DNA from 2 places in the Mucilaginibacter sp. OAE612 genome. Region 1 is predicted to be linked to the other one. Evidence: riboswitches for the same ligand, from Rfam matches in the RefSeq annotation. Region 1 holds a riboswitch; the other holds the start of a gene.

Region 1 (7,812 bases):
AATTGATTAGGCCATAAAAAAAGCGGACTGCCTTTCAACAATCCGCTTTAAATTTAAATGCATTTATATTATAAAGCCAATTGCTTTTTGTCCTGCAGAAACGTGTACTTATTCTTAGCCAATTCAAAACCACCAAAAAGTATTGCACTAAATACCAATGTACCCAATGCCATATTTTTCTCAAACGGAATAGCCTTGACCAATGACTCGCCATACCCAGCCAAAGTATGCGGATAAGCTGTACCATATAACCATGGCAGATCAGTAATTAACCAGTGAATCAAAACTGTAGCGATTGAGCCTAAAAGCACACTAACAACATTTACCCTTTCAAGCATAGTACCAACAAGCACCATTAATGCAAAACACAGGTAAACCCATGCGGCTCCGCCATACCATAAAGTTAACTTTGAAGTAAACAGGTAATTAATCACGATATCTGTAGTAAACAACGTAAGCAATACAGTAGCATACCCTTTCCACTTTGAGGTAAAATAAGCGCCGCCAAATAATGCAATAGCACCTACCGGATTGAAATTACTCAATTCTTTATATTTAAATGCTAAAAGCCTGAATGCGGCAGCAACCAGGATCATCAGGATCAGGAACAAGTTGCGGTTGGTGTTATCTTTTGCGGTCATGATTTTATATATGGCGTAAAATTACTTAATAATCCGAACAATAAGCAAACGCTATTTAAATTGATACCTGGCACCAAGCATGAAGTTGATACCGCGGGTGTTATATCCTAACCAATCTACGTATTTAGTATCCAAAACGTTGTTAAGGTCACCAAAAACATTTAGATTTTTGGTTGCCTTGTATTCCAAATGCAAATTTACCAGGTTATAGTGCTTCAGTGTAATCACTTCTGATCCAGTGTTTGTAAAAGTCAGATCGGTACGGTTACTTGTATATTTGTAGTTAACACCTACCTCAAAATCACTTAAAACATCATAGCTGATATTAGCGCCGAAAGTACTTTTAGGCCTGCGGTAAAGGTTGCCGGTTTGTGTACCGGCTTCGTCGGTTAGTTTACCTGTTACATAAGCGTAATATGCAGATGCATGAATGTTATTATCGTGATATTTTAATTCGGTTTCAAAGCCTTTATCTTTTTGCTGTTGCCCGTTTGCATATTGACTATAAGGAGGGCCAGACAGGTTTTTAAAATAGATAACATCTTTGGTATTGCGCTTGAAAAACTGGGTATTAAATGAAAGGGTATTCTTAACAATATCCCAATCAAAACCTGCTTCATATGATGTTGTGATTTCAGGGTTTAATTTAGCATTACCATATTCTGAAAACAACTGATATAACGAAGGTGATTTGAAGGCCGAAGCTATGGTGCCAAAGATCTTAAACTGATCGGCAAGGAATAATGATGGGTTGATGGTGTAGGTAAACTTGTCGCCATATTTGCTATGGTTGTTGTACCTGCCACCTAACTCCATGTGGAAGATATCGTATTTGAAAAATAACGACGTATAAGCGCTGAATATGTTATTAGCAGCATCACCAGCTTTAATAATGCTCGGCACACCCGGATAAGATGTTGATTCATACAGACTGTACTGGCTTGTGTTGCTGTATTTAAAGGCCGCACCGCTGGTAATATCAAAATACTTATTCAATTCATAATTAAACACAGCTTCGACATTGGTTATACGACCTGTATTTTTTGTAACCTGGTGGGTTCCGTAATTGTCAGATGGCAGGTTATTGAAATCATTTTGAACCGTATTTTGCGACAGGTTCACGTTGAGGTTACCTTTTGGTAAAATCAATTTTGCACCTATGCCACCAAATAAAAATGTGTTTTTATAAGTGTAATCATTGTCGTTTATAAAAGCACCGTAAGGCAGATCACCAGTATTGTGGCTCACCTGCAGGTTTCCATTAAGAATAAATTTAGATGAGACATTTTGGCTCAGGTTCACACTGGCCGAACGTTGGTGAAAACCATCTTTCTTAAAATCGCCTTTGCCAGTGGTATCTGTGGCCGCGGCAAAGCCTTTTGAATCGGTATTTGACAGATTAATGGCTATGCCTGTATTTTTCACCTGTCCAATTAATGAGGCCGACTCTTTGAACGTATTATAGCTGCCACCTGTTAGCTGCAATCCACCGGTTAATCCTTGCTGTTTAGCTTTTTTTGTGATGATATTAATAACGCCTGCTACAGCATCAGAACCATACAGCGTTGAACCGCTTCCTTTCAAGATCTCGATATGATCTATCAGATCCAGCGAAAAAGCGTTAAGATCATAACTACCATCAATGCCCGAAGCATTGTTTACCGGAAAACCATCAACCAGGATAAGGGTATTGCCAGATGAAGCCCCGCGCAGGAAAACCGATGTGCTGATACCGGGGGCATTATTTGCACCAGAAAAAGTTATCCCGGCAACCGTATTTAATAATTGAGGCAATGATTTGCCCTGCGATTTATTGATCTCATCGGCAGAAATGATGGTAACAACGCGGCCAATGTCTGACAGTTTTTTAGGCGACCGGCTTGCAGTTACTACTACCGTATTGAGTGTGCGTGTGGTATCCTGTGCATATGCTGCTGAGGTAGATAACCCAACAGTTAACAAACCGAATCCTAAAATAATTTTAGCGTACTTTTTTTCCATGTATGATTGATATGTATAAAATAATAATGCAGCCTTAATAGCATACACGGAAATGAATAAAATGAAAACACGCCAAACGAAGAGCATTCACATCCAAGCTTCAATCCCCGAAAGCTATGAATAACATATAATGCCTTGGCAGGTCTTCTGACTTGCTCCCCATTTTGCCTGGCCTTCCCTCCTGTTTACAGAAAGTGGCTGTATAGATTTGGCAACGGTTACGGAGCTTACAGCTGCGGGACAGTTACGGATTTACACCGTATTCCCTTTTAATTCATTAAAAAAATAGTTTAATGAAACCTAAAGCGCTGCAAAAGTACAATAAGTATCTGTTAACCTCAAACTACATAACTATATTTATCATGATGAAATATTGCTGCATTTTATTATTGATGATGGGCGCGCTTGGCAGTTTTGCCCAACATCCCGATACCGTTTTTCTGAAAGGTTTACTATATAGCCATCCCGAACTATTTTCAGGCGTTTTGAACCATCCTGCACAAAACGAAATACAGATCCTATATACCCGGATCGACAGGGATAAAGACAATGTTCCGCACTTTACTTCATACAGCTATCATCTTAATGCGCATCATTATTTTTACCCCGCGAGCACGGTAAAGCTTCCAACGGCCATTTTTGCGCTTGAGAAACTTAACGAATTAAAAATAAAAGGCTTAAGCCGCAAATCGGTCATGATTACTGATAGCGCATTTGCCGGCCAGACTAAAGTTAAAATAGATACATCATCCTCAACAGGTTTGTCGAGTATCGAAAATTATATTAAAAAGATCTTGCTGGTAAGCGATAATGATGCATATAACCGGCTCTATGAATTTGTCGGCCGTACAGAGATCAATCAAAAGCTAAAGAAGTATCATCTTAACAATACCCGTATTGTAGGCAGGTTAGCCATAGGTGATGCAGGCGAAAGCACAAAGCACACCAACCCTATTGATTTTTACAATGATAATAAGCTAATTTATCAGAAACCGGCGCTATATGATGCGTCAAATTATCCCATGCACCTGGAAAACATGCTGCAGGGTAAAGCTTATTTAGATAGCAGCGAACGGCTGGTTAACAAGCCTCTTGACTTTTCTGAAAAGAATGTTTACTCTCTCGCCGATCAGCAAATGGTGCTTAAAAGGTTGTTGTTTCCTGAAACTTGCCCTAAAAAGCAACGCTTTAATTTAACGATAGATGACTATCGCTTCATTTACCGTTATATGAGTACCTTCCCCACCGAAAACACCAAACCCACCTATCGCCGCCCCGAATATTTCCCGGCTTATTGCAAGTTTTTGTTCTATGGCGGAGACAGTACAGCAGTTATTAACCCTGACATCAGGATCTTTAATAAAGTTGGTGATAGTTATGGTTATGATATTGATAATGCATATATCGTAGATTTTAAAAACAATGTTGAGTTCATGCTCAGTGCCGTCGTGCAATCAAATGAAGATGGGATACTGAACGATAATAAATACGAGTACACAACGGTATGCCTGCCTTTCCTGAAAAACCTTGGCCAGGTGATATACCAATATGAACTCAAGCGCCCTAAAAAACACCTGCCCCATTTAACTAAATTTAAATTTACTTATAGCAAAAAGCAATAAAATTCACTTCTGGAAAACTTAGTAGCCCTAAAGGTGTTTTAAAAACGATAACTATTTAAAAACCTATGGCAACTACAATAGTAAAATATACCGACAACTTCCCTGTGCTTTATGGAGATGACCGCATAAACCTGAATTGGCCCGAACGCTTTACGTCCATCGCAGGTGGTATGAAGCTCGGTTTCTCAGGTTTTAAAAATATTTTTAAAAACCCGTTTGCAAGTATCGTAAAAATAGGTGCCGGTGGCTATTTGTTAAACAGGGGCATCACAGGGCATTGTGAGCTTTACAAACGTATTGGTAAATTATCCACCAATCCCATAAATGTAAATATTCGTTCGTCGTTTATTGTAAATAAACCCCGGCAAAAGGTTTATGAATTTTGGCGCAAGCTTGATAACCTGCCCCTTTTTATGAAACACCTGGAAAGTGTGGAGGTCATCGACTCTAAATATTCACACTGGGTTTTGAAGCTTCCCAAAAATGTAGCTACAATCAGCTGGCATGCCGAAATTGTCCATGACGAACCTAATGAAGTGATCGGCTGGAGTTCGCTGTCTGATTCGATGATTAATAATGCGGGTAAAATTCGTTTTCAGGATACGGTTGACGGGCAGGGTACCATTGTTGATGTGGTGATCAGTTATCAGCCCCCGGCAGGCGGTGTAGGCGCAGGCATAGCCAAAATACTAAACCCGGTATTCAAAAATATGGTTGATAAGGATATTCAGAACTTTAAACAGTATATGGATATCAATAACGATCCGGATGAGTTTGTTGAAGTAATTGTCGTCAAATAAAAAAATAACACCTTTATCCAAGGGCGCTCAGGTAATGCGAGCGCCTTTATATCTTACAACAATAGCATCATTTATGGGTGAATTTTGATTTGAGTTTTAGAAAACGCCGTTCATAAAGATAATACGATAATAAAGGGACAGTAATCAAACCCAATACATTGTTAGGAAATATGCTTAATAGCATTTTACTATCCCGGCCGGTAAATAACTGTTGCCATATGTATATGCCATAAGATAGAATACCAATAAATGATAGAAATTTATTGTTTAACACCTTAAAAATCCAATCGTTTGCGGGTATGATATTGCTTAAAATTAAATAGCCGGTAATTACTGAAATCGCCAGGTTTACGTACAGTGATTTTAAGGTATAAAATTCGTCAAAGCGCAATCCAAACATCAATATTATAGCCAAAATATTGCCAGCTGCCTTTGTTTGTTTGAGCCAAATTACATTCAAAATTTCTTTGGACGCCATCAACGCAAAAAAACAGCCGACACCAATTGATTGAAACTTTATAAAATAGTGAGTAAAACAGTAAATAATGCCACGATTCAAAACCGGAACAAACTGTTGCACTGTACACAATAGCGGCAATGCGAATACAATGCTGATAATAATATAATAAAATGCAGTTCTGTTGATCTTTAAAATAAAAGGAAAAAGGAGATAAAATTGTTCTTCAACCGATAACGACCAATAATGACTGAAGTAATAAGTGAAATCATGGCTGCGGAAATAGCTAAAATTCATTAGATATAATGCCGAGCCAAAAAATTGAATCCAGGAAATGTTTAAACTATAGAAATGGTTTAATAAAAACACCACTCTAATATATAAATAGGCTAAAGGAAATATTCGCAAAAAACGCCTGATATAAAATTTTTTTAGCGATAAGCCACCTGTTACTTCTTTTTCTTTTAAACATAGGCTCGTAATTAAAAAACCACTTATTACAAAGAAAATGTTTACTCCCAACCCACCATTGAATATTGTAGTATAAAAATAATTATCAGATAACTGAAGGTGGTAAAATACAACCAGGATAATTGAAATGCCGCGAAATCCATTTAAAGAGTAATAATAGTTACTGCGCAATAAGCTGGATAAGACAGGCTGTCCCTCCTTGTTTGATGTCATACCATAAAAATAGGCACTCAAATAATTAAAACAAAAAAGGCCGCAAATTGCGGCCTCTCTCATGCATTAGAATGCGATATTATTTTACTGCATCAACAACTGCTTTGAAAGCGTCTGGGTTGTTCATTGCTAAGTCAGCCAATACTTTACGGTTTAAACCGATTTCTTTAGCGGCTAATTTACCCATCAACTGAGAGTAAGAAATTCCGTGCTGACGGGCACCAGCGTTAATACGTTGGATCCATAAAGCCCTGAACTCTCTCTTTTTGGTTTTACGGTCGCGGTAAGCGTATTGTAAACCTTTTTCAACTGTGTTTTTTGCAATGGTGTATACCTTGCTACGTGAACCCCAATAACCTTTGGCGAGGTTCATGATCCTTTTCCTGCGTCTTCTCGACGCTACTGCGTTAACTGAACGTGGCATCTTGTGTGTTTTTTGGTAGTGAGTGCCTGCATCTCGTGTGCCGGACTTAAAACTCTAATACCTGGTTTTAAAATTTGTGAATTACTTTCCGATACAAAGCATACGTTTTACGTTACCCATGTCGGCATCAGATACTAAGCTGGTTTGACCAAGGGCACGCTTACGTTTTGTCGACATCTTGGTTAAGATGTGGCTTTTGTATGCGTTTTTTCTTGCGATTTTACCGGTTCCAGTAAGCTTAAAGCGCTTTTTAGCACTGGAATTGGTTTTCATTTTTGGCATAACTCTATTTATTTGTGTTAGATATTAACGTTTCTCAACGTTTTATTTTCAAACCCCGATCCTGAGACCGAGGTTATTTAATTACTTTTTAGCTGCCTTAGGTGCAAGGGTTAAAAACATCCTTTTCCCTTCAAGCTTTGGTAATTGCTCCACTTTACCAACTTCTTCCAATGCCTGGGCAAAGCGAAGCAATAAGATCTCGCCTTGTTCTTTGTAAACAATGGCACGACCTTTAAAGTGTACGTAAGCCCTCACCTTTTCGCCAGCTTCCAAAAACTTAATGGCATGCTTTAATTTAAATTCAAAGTCATGATCATCAGTATTCGGTCCGAAACGGATCTCCTTAATAACCGTTTGCTTGGCATTGCTTTTTATCTCTTTAAGCTTTTTCTTTTGTTCGTAAATGAACTTGTTATAGTCCGTTACTTTACAAACCGGCGGTACGGCGTTAGGAGATATTTCAACCAAATCCAGTTCCTGCTCCTGCGCTATTGCAAGGGCATCTCTTAATGAGTAAACTCCCTGCTCAACGTTATCACCTACAAGGCGAACTTCCTGAGCCCTAATGAATTGGTTTATGTTATGTTCGGCTTCTTTTTTCTTAAAAGGAAGCCTTGGTCCTCTATTGAAAGGTTTGTTTAATGCCAAGTTATACTGTTATTTCTTTAGTTATCTGTTCTTTAAAATCTTCAATGCTCATACTTCCCAAATCACCGGTACCATGTTTACGTACAGAAACCAAGCCTTCGGCAGCTTCTTTTTCGCCCACAACCAGCATGTAAGGGATTTTTTTGACTTCAGCATCTCGTATCTTTCTGCCTATTTTCTCGTCCCTGAAGTCGATTAGCCCGCAAATATCGGAATCTTTTAATATATCAGAAACTTTTTTTGCATATTCTTC
Region 2 (7,812 bases), 780 kb from region 1:
GATGAGGGAGCTGGTATCAAAAAATACCCCTTCAGCATTTTCAAAAGGTATATCGCATGACGAATATTTAGTATCAGAAGACTATAAATCATGGGTTTTGCCCCTTTATTATGCCTATGAACAGCGGCTGGATCTGCTGCGCGATTCTGCATCGGTGAAGCAGCCCGGGTACACACTTGGCAAAATCAAACAGCTTTTTACCGGCAAGGTAAGGGACTATTATCTAAACCGGTACGTTGAAAAAAGAATTGGTAGTGCTAACTCTCTTGAAAAATTGAATATAGCCCAAAAGGAGATGCGCGTATTCATTGACGCAATTAATAACCCGGCTTTAAAAAATAACGTCGCCGGGAATTTTACCGAAAAAAAGCTCCAGCTGATGCAGGTACAAATTGGGAAACCGGCCCCGGCTTTTACTTTGCCCAGCGACCGTGGCAAGGTTTTTAACCTGGCCGATTTTAAAGGAAAAGTTATTTATATTGACCTTTGGGCCAGCTGGTGCGGGCCCTGCCGCCAGGAAATGCCCGCATATAAAAAACTAAGCGACAAGTTTAAAACTAATCCGCAGGTTGCTTTTGTCAGTATTGCCGTACATGACGGAGAAAAGGAATGGCGAAATGCACTCAAAGAAGAAAAGCCGGACTGGCTGCAGCTTTATGACAAAGACGGTACAGTTGCACAATCATACATAGCCTATGCAATTCCAAAATATATACTGATTGATAAAGAAGGCAAAATGCTCAGTTTTGACGCTCCCGGCCCAGGGAGTGCGCAGGCCGAACAATTGATCAATGAAGCAATCGCGAAGCCGTAGTGTGTTTATGCTTTTTCCAGGGCATATGATGCCAGTTCAGTTTTCAGGCTATTGATCATGATCTGCATTGGTTTTGTGCTGTTTAATACCCTGCAGATCGCGTTGCCTCCTTCTATCGAAAGCATCATCCGGGTTGCAAATTCAACGGGGTTTATGGCGTTTGAGAGTTCTCCATTACTAATTCCGTCCTGAATAATATTGGCATAGGTTGTTATAGCGGTATCAACCATGTCTTTTAACTTTTTTTTGATGGCCGGGTTAGTATCATCCGTCTCTGTCGAAAAATTAACTATCGGGCAGCCGCCTTCAATATAGCTTTTCAATGGATTTTTGCTGTTGTCTAAAGCGGCATTGATCTTGGCAATGGCAGTTTTATGTTTGCTTACTGTGTTGTTCCTCCTGTCGTTTAGTTTTCCTAAAAGGTAATCAACAGCGGCTTGTGCCAGTTCGTCTTTGCTTTCAAAATGGCCATAAAAACATCCCTTACTGGTATTGGCAACTTCAAGTATCTCATCAACCGAAGTGCCGGCAATTCCCCTCTCATTAAATAAAATCGCTGCCTGCTCAATAATGAATTGCCTTTTTTGCTCGCCTTTGCTCATCTTCAGTTATTTACTATGCAAATATAGACTAAATGGTTTAAAAAAATAAAGGCCGTTGATTGGCTGGTTGAAATTAACTGAGTGTTTTATTATTTGTAAATAGCTGTTAGTTAGTGTTTTATTTTCATATTCGTTTTGTGATTGTATAACTTTAGGGTGTTTTTTTTTACACTGATCTTATGAATATGTGTATTTATAAGCCGGCTAAGCAGCGATTGACATAGTAATGTAAATATGGCTAAAAATAGACTGAATGGTTTTATTTAATAAACCAATTAGTCTACTTTTGTTTTAATAAAAAACGAATCACAATACTGTTTTTACGATCTGTAAATTTTAACGTTAAGCTATGAAACTTATAAAAGAACACCACAGGGGCATCAGCACAATTTTAGCGTTCGCGCTGATCCCGCTTTCGGGTTTTGCAACTGATATTTATATACCTTCCCTACCTTCTATGGCCAGGGAATTAGCTGTCAATAATTCGGCCGTTCAGCTTTCGCTCATCGCGTTTATGATCAGTTCGGGCGTTAGTCAGTTGTTTGTTGGCAGCTTGCTCGATAGCTTTGGCCGGTACCGTATCGGTACTGTCTCTTTACTGGTGTTTGCATTTGCAAGTTTTGTCATAGCTATCTGTCATAATATCGAGCTTATTTATGCAATGCGTATTTTGCAGGGCATCACGGTAGCGCTTATTGTAGTAGGGAAGAGGGCATACTTTGTAGATATGTATTCGGGCGAGCAGCTTAAACATTATACCAGCCTTTTTTCTATCATCTGGGCAACCGCGCCTATTGTAGCGCCTTTTATCGGAGGTTACCTTGAAGCTGCCTTTGGCTGGGAATCCAATTTCCTTTTCCTGGGAATAGCCACTCTTTCGCTACTTGTTTTAGAGCTGGTATACGGTGGCGAATCATTAAAAAATTATCACCCGTTCAAAGCTAAAAGTATTCTGCAGGTTTACCTGGCTACCATTAAAACCCGCGATTTTTCCCTGGGCCTCATCCTGATCTCCCTGAGCTATGCCATGCTGGTGGTGTATGGTATGAGCAGCCCTTTTATAATTGAGCATGTATTTCATTTGTCGCCTGTGGTAACCGGTTATTGTTCGCTGCTTTCGGGGGTATCATTGATGGCGGGCGGTATTATTTCAAAAACCCTCATCAGGAAACCGCTTATCAAAAAAGTATCGATAGCGCTTGCACTGCAATTAGGCTTTGCAGCTTTAATGGTGTTTACAGCAGGGATTAAAACAAATTTATTTACGCTGATGGCATTTACAGCATTGGTCCACCTATTATCTGGCTTTATATTCAATAATATATTTGCTTACTGTTTAGGCCGGTTTTCAAAAAATGCGGGTATCGCAAGCGGCGTGACCGGCGGCTCACTTTATATTATCACTTCATTTTTTAGCTACGGCATTGTAAATATTATGGCCATCAAAAATCAGCAGTTATTAGGAACCGCTTATTTATCGTTCGCGATACTGGCTGTTGTTACACTGGTGCTTTTCATCAAAGCGAGGGCTTCGCACCAAAAACAAGAAGAAGCGGCTGTTATTTTAAATGCTGAGGTAGCTGTATAAGCTGAATGATATCGCCTTAAATAATAGGTGAAGCCGGTAATTAATTATCGGCTTCACCTGTTTTACGATGATACATAAGGACGGTACAATTCAACGCTTTATAGGTTTACGCGTTTATTGACCATGATATAGCCTACAATTTCACCAATAAAATAACCTGAATATTCAGCCGGCATATCATTATATTTGCCCCGATAAGTTCTTTACTTTACTTCATCAACCGGTATAGGTTTTACTTAATTGTAGATTAATAGGGAATCGTGTGTAAATCACGAACTGTCGCGCAACTGTAAGTAACACAAAGGTTTTTGCCAGTAATGTCCACTGTCCTGATAAACAGGGATGGGAAGGACGGCAAAAATGTTACAAGTCAGGAGACCTGCCTAATACTGAATTGACAATGCTTTCGCGGTGTGAAGCTTTGGTCTGGGTTATGATTACTTGCCTGTTGGGTCCATGGCCCGTTATGACGGGCTGTGCCCATATATTCTCTCCATTTTTACATATCAACAAAGTATTGCGAAGCTTAGCTGAAAGGGCTTTTAACCGATTTATTCATTTAATCAATTAAAAGAATGCTAACGCAAAATTTAGGTTACCCGCGTATTGGTAGCCGGCGCGAATTAAAAAAAGTCTGCGAAAACTACTGGGCAGGCAAAACGGGCTTAAAAAATGTGCTTACCGTGGGTAAATACATCAGGGAAGAGAACTGGCTGCTGCAAAAAGAAGCCGGGATCGACCTCATCCCATCAAATGATTTTTCATTTTATGACCAGGTGCTTGATCATTCACTGATGTTTGGCGCTATTCCTAAACGCTATCATGAAGTGATCAGTCAAAAAGGCAATACCGAGCTCGATCTGTATTTTGCTATGGCCCGCGGCTATCAAAAAGATGGATTGGATGTGGTAGCCATGGAAATGACCAAATGGTTTGATACCAATTACCATTACATAGTACCCGAGTTTTATAAAGACCAGCAGTTTAAACTTTTCTCCACCAAAGTTATCGATGAGTTTTATGAGGCTAAACAATTGGGCATCGTTAGCAAGCCGGTGTTGATCGGGCCTGTATCGTACCTGTTGTTGGGCAAAGAGAAAGAGGCTGGTTTCGATAGGATAGACCTGATCAAAAATCTGCTGCCTGTTTATTTTGATATCCTGAATAAGCTTAAAGCTTTGGGTGCCGAATGGGTCCAGTTTGATGAGCCGTTTTTAGCGCTTGATTTAAGCGAAAAACAACAGGAGGTATTTAAAGATACCTATAAGCAATTGAGGAAAGAATTTCCTTTCCTGAAGATAGTTTTGGCAACTTATTTTGAACGCCTGGGCGATAACACTCAATTAGCGGCAACTTTACCTGTTGATGTTTTACATGTCGATTTAGTGCGGGCGCCTCAGCAATTGAATGAAGTAATGGAGCATCTGCCCCAAAAAACTATCCTTTCTTTAGGTGTTGTTGACGGGCGCAATATCTGGAAAAATGATTTTGTTAACTCGCTGGTCATTATAAAGAATGCGAAGGATAAATTAGGTGCCGACCGCGTTTGGATAGCCCCTTCATGCTCATTGATCCATTCGCCATGCGATCTGCAAAATGAAACCAACGATGAAGTGCTTACTCCTGAAATTAAACAGTGGCTGGCTTTTGCGCGGCAGAAAATAAACGAAGTGGTATTGCTCAGCAAGTTATCGGAAGATGTGGTGAGCGATAGCAGCCTGCATCAACTGGCAAAAAACCGGCAGGCAAACGAGGCCCGCCGAACATCTGCACTGATCCATAACCCAGCAGTTAAACAGCGTGTAAGCGCCATCACCGAAAATGATGCAAAGCGTATAAGTGCTTTTCCTGCACGGAAAGAACAGCAGCAGCAACTGCTTGACCTGCCGCTTTTTGCTACCACAACTATTGGTTCGTTCCCGCAAACGGCCGAAGTACGAAGCTGGCGTGCCCAATTAAAAAAAGGCGCGATAACCCTGGGGGAGTATAATAAACTGATAGCTACCGAAACTGAAAAGGCTATAAAATGGCAGGAAGAAATAGGGTTGGATGTGCTGGTACATGGCGAGTTTGAACGTAATGATATGGTTGAGTACTTTGGCGAACAACTGGCCGGTTTTACCTTTACACAAAATGGCTGGGTGCAAAGCTATGGTAGCCGCTGTGTTAAGCCACCGGTTATTTATGGCGATGTATCAAGGCCACAGCCTATGACGGTAAAATGGTCGGCTTATGCGCAATCACTAACCTCAAAATGGATGAAGGGTATGTTAACCGGCCCGGTAACTATTTTGCAATGGTCGTTTGTGCGCAATGACCAGCCCCGTTCCGAAACCTGTACGCAGATAGCTTTGGCCATTCGTGACGAAGTTTGTGACCTGGAAAGCGCAGGTATCAAAGTCATCCAGATAGATGAACCGGCCATTCGCGAAGGATTACCGCTCCGCAGGGATGACAGGGCAAATTACCTCGACTGGGCGGTTAAAGCTTTTAGGATTTCGGCAAGCGGCGTTCAGGACAGTACACAGATCCACACGCACATGTGCTATTCGGAGTTTAATGACATCATTAAAAGCATAGCCGATATGGATGCCGATGTGATCACGATAGAAACATCGCGCTCGCAAATGGAGCTGCTGGATGTTTTTGCCGATTTTAAGTATCCTAATGAAATTGGCCCCGGTGTATATGATATCCATTCGCCCCGCGTACCCAACAGGGAGGAAATGATCGGTTTACTCAAACGCGCCCAGGCGGTAATACCCGATGCCCAGCTTTGGGTAAATCCCGATTGTGGTTTAAAAACGCGGGGATGGGATGAAACCCAAAAAGCCTTAATAGAAATGGTTGAAGCCGCGAAAGCTGTCCGCGAAAATGTTATCAGCAATGTAACTGCTTAAATAAAAAAAAACTACTGTGTATCCTTACGGGTACACAATAGTTTTATAGGTATAATTAAAAAAAGGGTGTCATGTTGAGCCTATCGAAGCATGGTGGGAAGGGCCTCTGCGCGCGAGTCTTCGACGGGCTCAGACTGACAGGCCCTCTTTTGTCATTTCACCTTCAGAGGCCTCCGGATTTAAATACTTAATATGACAAAGCATGAAAATAAATACTGCCCCCGGTGTAAAGAGCCGTTTGAATGCAAAGTAGGCAGCATCCTGTTGTGCCAGTGCCAGGGCATCAGCTTTACCGACCTGGAGCGCGATTATATCCGCTTAACCTATCCTGATTGCCTGTGCCGCAAATGTCTGATGGTGATGAAGCATGAGATCAGTTCAACCGCAGCTCAGGAAAAAATGAAAACGATACTTGAAGCAATCAGGAAAGGGTACGCAATAACAGGATATTATGAATTGCGTTAAAAATTAGCTTTAAGCTTTGTGCTTTCTGCTTTTAGCTTTCAAATAATTTCCCCTGCTTCAAACAGTTCATCCAAACGGCTGTGCGAATCATTTACGCCCCGTTCCATACCCGATTGCAGCATGCCATCCCGATCTGCCGCGGATTGAAAAACCGACTGAACGGTTACTTTTGTTCTATTATCAGGAAGGGCTTCAAATCGGGTAGTTTCTAAGGTAACATGACCACTTTCGGGCAATCCTTCAAACTCAAATGTTTGGATGATACGTTCAGGGGCGGTTACATCATGGATAACACCATGAAAGCTATAATCATTACCGGCAGGGTCGGTATGAATGTAGCGGTAAGCGCCTCCGCTACGGCAGTCAAATTGATCTATGCGCATTTTAAGTTCGCGTGGGCCCAGCCATCTAACAATAAGCTCAGGATCGGTAAAAGCTCTGAAAACCAGCTCACGCGGTGCTTCAAATTCGCGGGTTATAAAAAGCTCCTGCTTGCCGGGTTCGGCCTTAATTTCTGTTTGATTTTTTGTGGTGATCATGGTGTTTTTATTTAGGTAATTGATTAATCGTTATCGTTAGCTTCCTGCAAAAGCTTGATGTCCATTTTGGTCATCTTCATCATGGCAGCCATAACTTTTTTGGCTTTTTCAGGATTTTCGTTATTATAAAGTAACTCGCTCATAACTTCAGGAACAATTTGCCAGGTAACACCAAATTTATCATCAAGCCAGCCGCACTGATTGGTTTTGCCGCCGCCTGCGGGCAGTGCTTCCCACAGGTAATCAATTTCCTCCTGGGTTTTGCAGTTTATATAAAAGGAAGTAGCCGGCGAAAAGTTAAACATCGGTCCTCCATCCAGCGCTAAAAACTGCTGGTCTTCGATACGAAATGTTCCAACTAACATTTTACGGCCATTACCTGGATCGGTAAGTGAGCTTACTTCGCTTTCGGAGTTTTTGAATACCGACGTATAAAATTTCAACGCTTCTTCAAGGTTGCCGTTAAACCATAAAAAAGGAGTTACTTTCTGGGTTGCTTTAAATGTTGCCATGGTTTCTGTTTTTTATTGATTAAAAATTTGTTGCTTTCGATATCTCAAAGTTACCTGCCCTGGCAAGGACTAATAGTGTCCAAAAACGACGAGATAAGGGGGCATTAGCGACAAAATGATTTTTTATCTCCCTGGCATTTTGCTCATATCCATGTGCAGCACATTCCAGCTATGGCCATCAGGATCGGTAAACAGGCAGCCGTACATCCAGCCATCCATTTCCCGGGGCTTGTGATTGCTTTTGCCACCGGCTTCGATAGCCTTTTGAGCCAGTTCATCAACTTCTTCCTTGCTTTCCGCGTCGATAGACAACAGAACTTCAACTCCCTTAGCCGTATCCGCAAGACCGCAGTTTTCAACAAAACCTTTAAAGGTGCTTTCGTCAAAAAACA

The links. A riboswitch is a leader RNA that binds a small molecule or an ion and turns the genes downstream of it on or off. The one in region 1 is predicted to bind cobalamin.
Region 2: it holds a riboswitch for cobalamin, as region 1 does, so the genes downstream of both, metE (5-methyltetrahydropteroyltriglutamate--homocysteine S-methyltransferase) here and ABID99_RS12030 (TonB-dependent receptor plug domain-containing protein) in region 1, are expected to answer to the same signal.

The regions. Positions count from the first base shown of each region.
Region 1 is NZ_JBGMUW010000001.1:2,875,448-2,883,259, reverse strand. It holds gene ABID99_RS12035 (DUF6580 family putative transport protein) at 69-641, opposite strand; gene ABID99_RS12030 (TonB-dependent receptor plug domain-containing protein) at 693-2,642, opposite strand; cobalamin riboswitch at 2,762-2,961, opposite strand; gene ABID99_RS12025 (serine hydrolase) at 2,936-4,264, shown strand; gene ABID99_RS12020 (SRPBCC family protein) at 4,330-5,064, shown strand; gene ABID99_RS12015 (acyltransferase family protein) at 5,132-6,205, opposite strand; gene rplT (50S ribosomal protein L20) at 6,285-6,629, opposite strand; gene rpmI (50S ribosomal protein L35) at 6,711-6,911, opposite strand; gene infC (translation initiation factor IF-3) at 6,993-7,559, opposite strand; partial or broken gene thrS (threonine--tRNA ligase) at 7,561-7,812, opposite strand, start outside.
Region 2 is NZ_JBGMUW010000001.1:2,091,541-2,099,352, forward strand. It holds gene ABID99_RS08810 (TlpA disulfide reductase family protein) at 1-814, shown strand, start outside; gene ABID99_RS08815 (TetR/AcrR family transcriptional regulator) at 820-1,416, opposite strand; gene ABID99_RS08820 (MFS transporter) at 1,766-3,004, shown strand; cobalamin riboswitch at 3,215-3,406, shown strand; gene metE (5-methyltetrahydropteroyltriglutamate--homocysteine S-methyltransferase) at 3,580-5,904, shown strand; gene ABID99_RS08830 (cysteine-rich CWC family protein) at 6,097-6,369, shown strand; gene ABID99_RS08835 (SRPBCC family protein) at 6,408-6,908, opposite strand; gene ABID99_RS08840 (VOC family protein) at 6,932-7,420, opposite strand; gene ABID99_RS08845 (VOC family protein) at 7,544-7,812, opposite strand, start outside.